DNA from 2 places in the Arthrobacter sp. 05L421 genome. Region 1 is predicted to be linked to the other one. Evidence: riboswitches for the same ligand, from Rfam matches in the RefSeq annotation. Region 1 holds a riboswitch; the other holds the start of a gene.
The links. A riboswitch is a leader RNA that binds a small molecule or an ion and turns the genes downstream of it on or off. The one in region 1 is predicted to bind thiamine pyrophosphate.

Region 1 (5,532 bases):
TAGTTCAGTACAAGTGCAGTTGAGTGCCATTGCGCGCAATGGGGTGAAAAGGAAAGAAGGCCGACGTGGTTCATCAGGCACCGGTGGAACGGGACGAGACCGGCAAGCCGCCGGCCGGACAGACACGGAGCGGCCAGCGCTCGGCCCGCCTGCCCCGTGACGAACGCCGGGCGCAGCTGTTGGCGGCCGCGCAGGAAGTTTTCGTGGCGAACGGCTATCACGGTGCCGCCATGGATGAGATCGCCGAGACCGCCCACGTCAGCAAGCCGGTGCTGTACCAGCACTTCCCTTCCAAACGGGACCTGTACCTGGCATTGCTGGACAGCCACCTCAGCACCCTGATCGATCTGCTGCTTGGCGCCCTGAATTCCACCACGGACAATGACGAACGCGTCCAGGCGGTCATGCGCGCCTACTTCCGCTTCATTGCCCACGACGACCAGGCGCACCGGCTGGTCTTCGAATCAGACCTGATCAACGATCCCGACGTCAGTGCACGGCTGGAAACATTCAACAAGACCTTTGCCGACGCCGTCGCCCGCGTCATCGCCGAGGACACCAAGCTGCCCGAACTGGAAGCCCGGCTGCTGGGCCGCGGGCTCGCTGGAATGGCCCAGGTGAGCGCCCGGTACTGGTTGGAAACGGCCGGGAACCTGGATCTCGATGTAGCCAGCGACCTCATCTACCGTTTAGCTTGGCGCGGAATCTCCCGCTTCCCCAAAGAGACCTAGACTACAAATAGAGATTGACCTTAGACATTTTTTGGACGTTGATTGGCTGGGAGGCCTTGCTGTGGAAGTAAAGATTGGTATTCAGAACATTGGCCGCGAACTTGTCCTTGAATCGACACAGGACGCCGACGCCGTCGCCAAGGTGGTCGGCGACGCGATCGCCAAGGGCGGCGAACTGCGGCTGAAGGACGACAAGGGCCGCCTGGTGATCGTCCCCGCCAACGTTCTGGGCTACGTGGAAATCGGTGCAGAAGAGGCCCGCCGCGTCGGCTTCGGCGCCCTCTAGCCCGAGCGTTTAGCCCCGGCGTTTCTCCACTGTCGTTTCTTCATTGTCGTTTTCTTCACCAGCGTGAGGTGTCCTGAATGCTTTCCCTGATTGTGGTTGCCATCGTGACCGTTGCTGCGGGCTTTGTCGTGTGGGCCAACGACAAGCGGCACACGAAATACGGTGTCAGCGTCCCGGCGGGAGTCGCTGCGACCGTCGGCATGCTGAGCTGGATCATCTTCATTGCGGCCGGACTTGGCTACCAGCCAGGCCTGACCTGGATCCCGTGGATCCTGCCGATGCTCCTGGGCACCGCGGCCTCGATCGCGTCCGTGGTGTACCTGGGCAAGACCCGGACCCGGCAGGACACCGAGCGGCTCACCGCAATCCTGAAGCTCTAACGGCCCCTCCGGGGGCACCAGCAGGCGGGGCATCGGCAGGGCAGTGCCCTACGCCGGCAGGTCCGGTCCGTGGCCGTCCTCGGTACACAAGCACAGCCGGTTTCCTTGCGCATCCGTGACCACCACCCAATGGGGTGCGTGGTCACGGTTGATTAATGCCCCGGTAGCCGCGGTCTGGTCCAGTACGGGCCCGGATTCGGCCTGGCTCCGGTGGATGTCCACATGGATGCGGCTGGCCCTTGGGGTGGTCGTTTCCCGGAACCGGAGCGAAGGGCCGCGGCCGTAGGGGTCCGTGAGATCCCCGAGTCTGCCCTTGCGGTAACCGAGGGCGACCCGCCAGACCTCCGAAATCCCGGCGGGATTCTCCGAATCGATGGCTACTTCCACGGTCCGGTACAGCCCCGGTTGCGCGGTGGCAGCGACTGCGGCGGCCGCCGCACTGGCCGCAGCGGCCGCCTTGACGTCCCGCTGCGTCACCTCGGAGCCGACGTCATGGGAACTGTAGCGAAGAAAGACCCGGTTGAAGCGCCAGTCCAGGTCCGGGTGGTGGTTCTGCTCTTCGGCGAGGCGCCCGACGGCGGCGATCAGCTCGAGTGCCGCGGCCGCCGTCGGCGCCTTGTACACGGTCACCAGCCCGCCGAGGCGGTACCGCCAATCCGGCAGGCCTGCCAGCGCTTCGTCGAGTTGTGGGCGGGTGAGGATGTCATCCGTGGCTGCCATGACAGTCTCCTTCACTGGTTGACCGACAAGACGGCCTACCGGAGCGGCCGGACTCAGAGGAACTCGGCCCGGCCTTCCATCGCCGAGGACGCCAGCGCGTGCTCGCGGCGCGGGATCCTGCCAGCCTTTTTTGCCAGCCTACCGGCGATGACGGCATGCTTGAAGGCCTCGCCCATGAGCACGGGATTCTGCGCCCGGGTCACGGCCGTAGCCAGCAGCACGGCGTCGCAGCCCAGTTCCATCGCCAGGGCCGCGTCCGAGGCTGTGCCGATCCCTGCATCCAGCACCACGGGCACGGACGCCCGCGAGACGATCAGCTCGATATTGTGCGGGTTCAGGATGCCCAGGCCGGTGCCGATCGGGGCGCCCAGCGGCATCACGGCCGCCGCGCCGAGGTTTTCGAGCCGGAGGGCAAGCACGGGATCGTCGTTGGTGTAGGCGAAGACCTTGAAGCCGCGCGCCACGAGCTGTTCGGTGGCGTCTACGAGTTCGACGGCGTCCGGCAGCAAGGTGTGCTCGTCGGCAATGACTTCGAGCTTGACCCAGTCCGTTTCCAGGGCTTCCCGGGCCAGCTCGGCGGTGAGAACGGCGTCCCTGGCTGTGAAGCAGCCGGCCGTGTTGGGCAGCACCCGGATCCGGTGATTCTCCAGCAGCTGAAACAGAGAGCCGGTCTCCGCTGGCGAATAGCGGCGCATTGCCACGGTGGTCAGCTCGGTGCCGGAAGCCACGAGCGCCGCCCCCAGCCCGTCCAGGCTCGGCGCACCGCCGGTGCCCATGATGAGGCGGGAGCCGAGCGTCACGCCGTCGACCACGAACGGGTCGGCCACTGCCCCGGCCGCGGGTGCGGCTGGTGTTGCTGCCAACGTTGTCTCGATCATGCTGGTCATCCTCCCTGGACTGCCGTGACAAGTTCGACGTCGTCGCCGTCGGCGAGCGCCGTGGCGTGCCACTGGCTGCGCGGCACCACCTCAGCGTTGCGGGCCACGGCGACACCGAGCTTGCCCCCGTCGGCAGCCCGGCCGTCGGGGCCGATGCTGCGGCCAGTGAGCTGGCTGACGAGAGTGCTGACGGAGGCGCCGTCGGCGACGCTCTGCTCCGTTCCGTTCAGTCTGATGTTCATGCTGCTTCCTTCTTGGGGCTGTCCCCGGACGTGTCCGGGGTGCGGGAAAAACGGTCGGGGCGGAACCCATCCCAGCGCGGGTCCGGCGTCCCGTCCATGAGTTGCCGGCACACGGCCGCAGCCGCGGGGGTCAGCAGGACGCCGTGCCGGAAGAAACCGGTGGCGATGATGAGCCCCGGGACGTCCCCACCGTCCGGGCGGGCGACCCGTCCCAGCAACGGGGCGTTGTCCGGCGTGCCGGGCCGGGCCCTCGCCGCGGCTTCCAGCAGCTCCAGCTCGGCGACCGCGGGCACCAGCTGCTGGGCATCCCTTAGCAGCTGGTAGACGCCGCCGGCAGAAACCGCATGGGGATCCGACGGCCCGTCCTCACGCTGGGTGGCTCCGATCACCACGGTGCCGGTCTGGCGGGGAACGATGTACACCGGGACCCCGCGCACCATGCCCCGCACGGTGGCCGTGAGCAGCGGCAACAGACGCGGGGGCACGCGAAGCCGGAGGATGTCGCCATAGACAGGCCGCAGCGGCAGCGCCAGCCCGGCGGGCAGGTCCTCGAGCCCGGCGGCGCCAAGGCCGTTGGCGATTACCGTTTCCGCAGCCCGCACGGAACCGCCGCCCGCGAGCCGTACCCCGGCAACCGTGCCGTCCTGCCACAGCAGGCCCGCCGCGCGCCGCCGGACAAAGCTCCCGCCCTCCGCGCCGAGCACGCTGGCGAGCCGGGTGAGCAGCAGCCGGGGGTCCACCTGGTGGTCGGCCGGGATGTCGAAGGCGCAGGAGATGCCCGGGCTCAGCAGGGGCTCCCGGCTGCGGGCCTCGCGCACTGTCAGTGGTTCCACGGTGAGGCCGCAGGCCTGCTGGACCTCCCTCAGGTCCGCGAGCGCGCGCCGGTCCGCCGCGTCGGCCCCGACCGCGAGGGTCGACGTCGTCAGGTAGCCGGTACCGGCCAGGGAATCCGCGCCGCCGGCGTCGAGGCCGGCAGCGAATCCGGGCCACAGCCGGGACGACTCAAGCATCAGTTCCAGCAGCTGCTCCTCCTGGTAATGCAGCTCGCTGACGGGGGCCAGCATGCCGGCCGCGGCCCAGCTGGCTCCGCTGCCGGGAGCATCGTCGATCAAAACCACAGACCGGCCCGAGCGGCTGGCCTCGAACGCGATGCCATGGCCAATCACCCCGCCGCCGATCACGGCAACGTCGGCGGCGTCATTTGCGGCGGCGGCTGCGCGGCCGGCTCGTGTGCCCATAAAAAAATTCCTTCCCTACGCCGGTACTAGCCGGATCAGGTCAAGCGGTCGGCTCTGACGCCCTCTCAGCCCTGCAGCAGCGACTTGGCTGCTGCGGGCTCCCGCGGTATGCGCCCAGTTTAGAGGAACTAGGCTGGACCCATGAGCCAGGACCCCCTCCACACCACCGCCCGCCTCTACTTGTGCACTGACGCCCGCAGGGACCGCGGCGACTTCGAGGACTTCGTTGACGCCGCCTTCGCCGGCGGTGTGGACATCATCCAGCTGCGCGATAAAACACTTGAGGCGGCCGAGGAACTCGAACTCCTGGAGGTCCTGCACGCCGCGGCCCAGCGCCACGGACGGTTGTGGGCCGTCAACGACCGGGCGGACATCGCGTCCTTGTCCGGGGCACCCGTGTTCCATATCGGCCAGAAGGACATTTCGCTCGACGCCGCCCGCGGCTTCCTGGGCAAAGACGCCGTGATCGGCCTGTCCACCCACAGCCCGAAACAGGTGGACGCCGCCATTGCTGCCTCGCCCGGCCGCAAAGGGCTCGACTACTTCTGTGTGGGCCCCGTCTGGGCGACGCCCACCAAACCGGGACGCGCCGCCGTCGGCCTCGACCTGGTGCGCTACGCCGCCCAGGCGATCGGCCGGGCGGACGCTGAGGGAACCGGCAAGGTGGACGGCGTCATGCCCTGGTTCGCGATCGGCGGGATCGACCTCAGCAACGTTGAGCAGGTAGTCGAGGCCGGCGCCCGGCGGATCGTGGTGGTCCGGGCGGTCACCGACGCCCCTGATCCGGCCCACGCCGCAGGTGCGCTGCTGGCGGCGCTGGACGCCGCGGCATCTTAGGCAGGTTCCCGGCCTGCACTGAACCTAGCCGGCGAGCCCCAGCCCTGCCATCCGGCGGGCGTGGTTCGCTGCGAGTTCGGCCGTCAGGCCCCTGACCAGCTCCCTGGCGCCGGCGTCGTCCAGGCCCGAGAGCCCGGCGAGGAACGCGTGCTCAAGGCTGAGCCGCTGGGCATGGGTCAGGACCTCGCCCAGCAGGCGCCTGGCCCACAGCGCCAGGCGC
Region 2 (5,532 bases), on a different contig from region 1:
ACCGGAACCATCAACATGGCGGACCTCGCCATCAAGCTCGGGGACCTCGACCAGGGCACCCGGACGCTGCTGCACGTGATGCTGCTGGTGGCCTTCGGCATCAAGGCCGCCGTCTTCCCGCTGTCCTTCTGGCTCCCGGACTCCTATCCCACCGCGCCGGCCCCGGTCACCGCGGTGTTTGCCGGGCTGCTGACCAAGGTGGGCGTCTACGCCATGGTCCGCACGGAGACACTGCTGTTCCCCGGGGATGCGCTCAACGCCCCGCTCATGGTCGCGGCGCTGCTGACCATGGTGGTGGGAATCCTCGGCGCCCTGGCCCAAAGCGACATCAAGAGACTCCTGTCCTTCACCCTGGTGAGCCACATCGGCTACATGGTCTTCGGCCTGGCCATGTCCACGGTGGCCGGCCTGGGCGCCGCGGTCTTCTACGTGGCCCACCACATCACCATCCAGACCAGCCTGTTCCTGGTGACCGGCCTGATTGAACGCCGCGGCGGCAGCTCATCCATGGACCGTGTGGCCGGGCTGGCCAAGCTCTCCCCAGTTCTGGGGGTCCTGTTCTTCGTTCCCGCCATGAACCTGGCCGGAATCCCGCCGTTCTCGGGTTTCCTGGGCAAGCTGGGGCTGCTTCAGGCAGGCGTCGAATTGGGCACACCACTGGCCTACGCCTTGGTGATCGGCGGCGTGCTGACCAGCCTGCTGACCCTGCTGGCGATCGCGAGGGTCTGGAACCGGGCGTTCTGGCGCAAGCCGGAGGACGCTGAGCACCCCGATCCGGTGCTTCTGGCGGCACCGGCGGACTCCGCCACCGGGGACCGGGCCGGGAAGACGAACGTGACCCTGCTGCCCCGCACCATGGTGGGCTCTACCCTGGGCCTGGTGGTCTTTGGCGTGGCCCTGACGGTTTTCGCCGGGCCGCTGTTCAGGGTGGCCGACCAGTCCGCCGAGGAAATGCTGGACAGGTCCCCGTACATCCAGGCTGTGCTGGGCGAGGACGCGCCGGTGCCGCCCGTGCCTGCGGCGGTTCAGCCCGGGCAGACCCAGCAGCAGGGCGGCGGCAAATGAACCGGAAAAGGATCTCGCTGCGCCAGGAACTGCCGCTGCTGGTGTGGCTTGTTTTTGTCTGGGGAGCGCTGTGGCAGAACTTCAGCCCGGGCAATCTCCTTTTCGGGGCCCTCATCGCCGTGCTCGTGGCGCGTATCTTCTATCTGCCCCCGGTGGAGCTCGGCGGCCGCTTCAACGTCCTCCGAGCCGTGCCCTTCGCCCTCATTTTCCTCGGAAAGGTGGTCGCGGCCAGCCTCCAGGTCCTGTACCTCGCCGTGGTCCGCGGCCCCAACGTGGTCAGCGCCATCGTCGCCGTGCCGCTCCGGAGCCACTCCGACCTGTTGGTCACGGCCACCGGGCATGTGCTTTCGCTGATTCCGGGATCCCTCGTGGTGGAGGTGGACAGGTCAACGTCCACGCTCTACATCCACGGCATCAACGTCCGCAATGCCCAGGACGCGGCCAAGCTGCGCAAAGAGGTCCGGAACACCGAGGCCGGGCTGATCAGGATCATGGGGACCAAAGACGAACTGTCCGCCCTGACACAGGAGATCCCCGCATGATGCAGACCGTCCTGACGGTGACCGCCGTCGTACTTTCCCTGGCCGCCGCGGGGGCGATCATCCGGATCGGACGGGGCCCCTCGCTGCTGGACCGGGTGCTCGCCGCCGACGTGCTGCTGGCCATTTTCGGGGCGGCCCTGTGCATCGACATGGCCGTCAACCGGCACCTCAACAACCTGATGCTGCTCGTTGCGATTTCCCTCATCGGCTTCGTCGGCTCGGTCACCGTGGCCCGCTTCGTGGCCGAGAGGAGGGAGGGCATCCGTGAATCCTGAAACAGTGATCGATGCCCTCTCCGCCGTGTTCATGGTGGTCGGCGCGCTCATGTCCCTCGGCGCCGCGATCGGGCTGTTGCGGTTCCCGGACCTCATGAGCAGGATGCACGCCGCCACCAAGCCGCAGGTCCTGGGCTTGTTCCTGCTGCTGGCGGCCCTTGGCCTGCAGATGCGCACCTGGTGGGTGTGGCCCGTCCTGATGGTTGCCTGGCTCTTCCAACTGCTCACCGTTCCCGTGTCCGCCCACATGGTGGGCCGGGCCGGCTACCGGACCAAGCACCTGCATCCGGAGCTGCTGAGCTCCGACGAGCTTGGGGCCGTAGTCCAGAAAGCTGCCCAGAAAGCCGCCCAGAAAGCCGCGCAGCAGGCAGCCAACCACGCAGTGGACGACGACGACGCTGGCCGCTGAGCCCGTGCGGGGCGCGGCGGCCAGCGTCGTCGGCCATGCCGCGGCCGGTGCCGCGGCTAGCCGAGTCAGGTCAGACGACGTCCTGGGTCTTGGCGAAGCGGGTGATCGCGCGCTGGGTGCCGCGGTTGGCGAGCACCTGGATGATGGCGCTGACCGATGCGGAGATCAGGGCGAAGGTCAGGGCGGAGCGCAGCGTGGTGGGGACGTCGTCCTCGTGGCCCGTGGGCGGCTTGTTGCCCGTGGACTTTTCCCAGATGGTGTCCACCAGCTTGGTGCCGGCAAAGCCGGCCAAGAGGCTGATGCCGGTGCCGAGCAGCTTGATGACGATGTTCATTCTTCGGTCTCCTTGGGACGGGAACGGCTTTCCCCTAGCCTAGCGTTCCGGTGTCAGGACCATCCGCAGGGCCTCGACCACGAGGTCGTGGTCCGCCTTCTGAGGCAGGCCGGAGACCGTGACGACGGCGACGGCGCCCGTGCCGCGCACGTAGATCGGGAACGCTCCGCCGTGGGCGGCGAACTCCGTCTGATCCCACCAGGCGTTGTCCTCGATCCTTCCGCCGGCAGCCCGGGCCCGGAGGCCCACCAGCAGCGACGGGACCTCGTACCGCAGTGCGGTGCGCTTCTTGGCGTTGATCCAGCGCTCGTTGTCCGGCGTGGCGCCGTCCAGTGCGGCATGGAAGAGCACCTGCTCGCCTTTGGTGATGTCGACGGCGATGGGCAGCGAGCGTTGCCTGCCCAGCTCGACCAGGAGGAGGCCGAGGTCCAGGGCATCGTCCTTGCTGAACGCGGCGAACTGGAGCGCATCCATCTCGGCCAGCACGCGGCCGATGAGCGCCGCCAGTGACCCCGGCGGCTGCGGCTCGCTCGAGTCAGGGTCGTATTCCCCGGAGGGATCGTGTGTGGCTGGTGTCTGCGGCAAAATAATCCAGCTTCCCGTAGGTGACGCGGCCGCCCGCTGGCGGGTCCGGGTGTCCGACACGTCGACTCTATCAAGCAGCTTTTCCCGGCCGCGGTGGCCGGCCCTTTCCGGCCCCCGATTGTGACGGCACACCACTGAAAACCCGGCCGTCCGGGTGTAAACTGAGCCAGCCCACAAGGGCGAAATAATTTACGACAGGGGAGCGCCGCCGCCGGGCATCGCCGGAAATATCCGGGGAAACCGTTGGTGGGCGCTGAGAGTGCGGACAGCCGCAGACCCTCGAACCTGATCCGGTTAGTACCGGCGCAAGGGAGTCGAGTTCTCAGGGTGCGCGGAGGGCGGCGGAAGCCGAGGCCAGCCGGAGCACCCTCCCCTCCTGTTCCTCAGGAGGACGACATGACAGATATTTCAGCACAGCATGGTTCCGCCAGCCGTTCATCCGCCCGGCGCGACTACAGCTGGCGGGTGGTGGACATCGTGGTGGCCGCGTTGATCGCCGTTGCCGGCGGCGTCATTTTCTGGGCCTGGTCCCAGGGCGCGAACCTGATTTCCGCCCCGGTCAACGCGCTCTACCCGCCGCTGAGCGGACTGTACGCCGGCGGCTGGATGATCCCGGCGGTGCTGGGCATGCTCATCATCCGCAAACCGGGTGCCGCACTCTTTTGTGAAACCGTCGCGGCCACGGGCGAGCTCATCATGGGTTCGCAGTATGGCACCACCGTACTGATCTCCGGGATCCTGCAGGGCCTCGGCGCGGAACTGGTCTTCGCGGCCTTCCTCTACAAGAAGTTCAACCTGCCGGTGTCCCTGCTCGCCGGAGCCGGCGCGGGCCTCTTCTGCGGCCTGAACGATTCCTTCCTGCCGTGGGGCTGGAACATCGCCTACGCAGCCGGGGACAAGCTCGCCTACATCGTTTTCACCACAATCTCGGGCGCAATCATTGCCGGCGGACTGGCCTGGCTCGCCACCCGCGGCCTGGCCAAGACCGGAGTGCTGGGCTCCTTTGCCTCCCGCAAGGCTGCCACGGAACCCGTGTTCTCCTGATCCCTCCCATCCTAAATTCTGCAGGGAACCCATGAGATCTTCACCAGGCGTCCGGCCGGCCGCCGTCACAGCCCGCGGCTGGGGCTGGCGGCATGCCGGACGGCCCCGACCCGCGGTCAGCGGCCTTGACCTGGACATCCGGCCGGGGGAGCGCGTGCTTCTGCTGGGGCCCTCTGGCGCCGGCAAATCGACCCTGCTCCACGCCCTGGCTGGCGTGCTGGGCGACGGCGCGGCCGGCGCCTCGGGGTTAGCGGGCGACTCTGGCGACGCCGACGAGACCGGAAGCCTGCTGATCGACGGTGCCCCGCCACGGGCGCAGCGCGGCCGCGCCGGGCTTGTGCAGCAGGACCCGGAAACCCAGGTGGTGCTTTCCCGCGTCGGCGACGACGTCGCCTTCGGGGCGGAGAACCTCGCGGTCCCGGCGCCAGAGATCTGGCCGCGCGTGCGCGAGGCGCTCGACGACGTCGGGCTGGGCGGGCTGCCGCTGGACCACCCAACCGCGGCCCTCTCCGGCGGACAAAAGCAGCGGCTGGCGCTCGCCGGGATCCTCGCGATGCGGCCGGGGCTGCTGCTGCTCGACGAGCCGACCGCCAACCTCGACCCGGCCGGCGTCCTGGAGGTCCGGGATGCCGTGGGCCGCTGCCTGGACAAGACCGGCGCCACCCTGGTGGTCGTGGAGCACCGGGTGGGGATCTGGAAAGACCTGGTGGACAGGATTGTGGTGCTGCAGCCCGGGTCCGCCCCGGACTCCGCGGTATTGAACTCCGCCGTACTCATTGACGGGCCGCCGGACCAGGTCCTGGCCGAGGCGCGGGACATGCTCATTGGTGCGGGCGTCTGGGTGCCGGGCTACGTCCCGGCGACCCGGACGCGGCTGCCGGCGCGTAACGCCGGGCAGCTCCTGCTCGCGGCCGACGGGCTCGCGGTGTCCCGCGAGCGGCCGCGGCGCGCCGGGCTGCGCGACGGCTTCCGCACGATCGCGCCGCGTCCGGTCCAGACCGGGGTTTCGGTCCAGGTCCGCGCCGGCGAGGCCTTGACCATCACCGGACCGAACGGCGCGGGGAAGTCCACCCTCGCGCTGACGCTGGCCGGTCTCCTGCGACCCGTTGCCGGGACGGTCTCGGCCGCTCCGGAGCTCGCTGGGGGCGCGGGTGGCCACTCCGGCGGTCACTCTGCTGGCCACTCCATTGGTCGATTCAGCAGCGGCGCCGGAACCGATCCATACCGGTGGAAGCCCCAGCAGCTGATCGCCAGAATAGGCACCGTGTTCCAGGAACC

Region 2: another riboswitch for thiamine pyrophosphate. It lies ahead of AC1DKQ_RS08710 (ECF transporter S component); the one in region 1 lies ahead of thiO (glycine oxidase ThiO).

Annotation. Positions count from the first base shown of each region.
Region 1 is NZ_JBFTOC010000001.1:183,492-189,023, forward strand. It holds gene AC1DKQ_RS00770 (TetR/AcrR family transcriptional regulator) at 84-731, shown strand; gene AC1DKQ_RS00775 (DUF3107 domain-containing protein) at 793-1,017, shown strand; gene AC1DKQ_RS00780 (hypothetical protein) at 1,095-1,397, shown strand; gene AC1DKQ_RS00785 (4a-hydroxytetrahydrobiopterin dehydratase) at 1,446-2,117, opposite strand; gene AC1DKQ_RS00790 (thiazole synthase) at 2,171-2,995, opposite strand; gene thiS (sulfur carrier protein ThiS) at 3,001-3,237, opposite strand; gene thiO (glycine oxidase ThiO) at 3,234-4,475, opposite strand; TPP riboswitch at 4,470-4,590, opposite strand; gene thiE (thiamine phosphate synthase) at 4,617-5,312, shown strand; gene AC1DKQ_RS00810 (ferritin-like fold-containing protein) at 5,337-5,532, opposite strand, start outside.
Region 2 is NZ_JBFTOC010000005.1:133,374-138,905, reverse strand. It holds gene AC1DKQ_RS08740 (Na+/H+ antiporter subunit D) at 1-1,065, shown strand, start outside; gene AC1DKQ_RS08735 (Na+/H+ antiporter subunit E) at 1,062-1,607, shown strand; gene AC1DKQ_RS08730 (MrpF/PhaF family protein) at 1,604-1,882, shown strand; gene mnhG (monovalent cation/H(+) antiporter subunit G) at 1,872-2,291, shown strand; gene AC1DKQ_RS08720 (DUF4235 domain-containing protein) at 2,362-2,625, opposite strand; gene AC1DKQ_RS08715 (heme-degrading domain-containing protein) at 2,665-3,210, opposite strand; TPP riboswitch at 3,397-3,540, shown strand; gene AC1DKQ_RS08710 (ECF transporter S component) at 3,607-4,254, shown strand; gene AC1DKQ_RS08705 (ABC transporter ATP-binding protein) at 4,286-5,532, shown strand, end outside.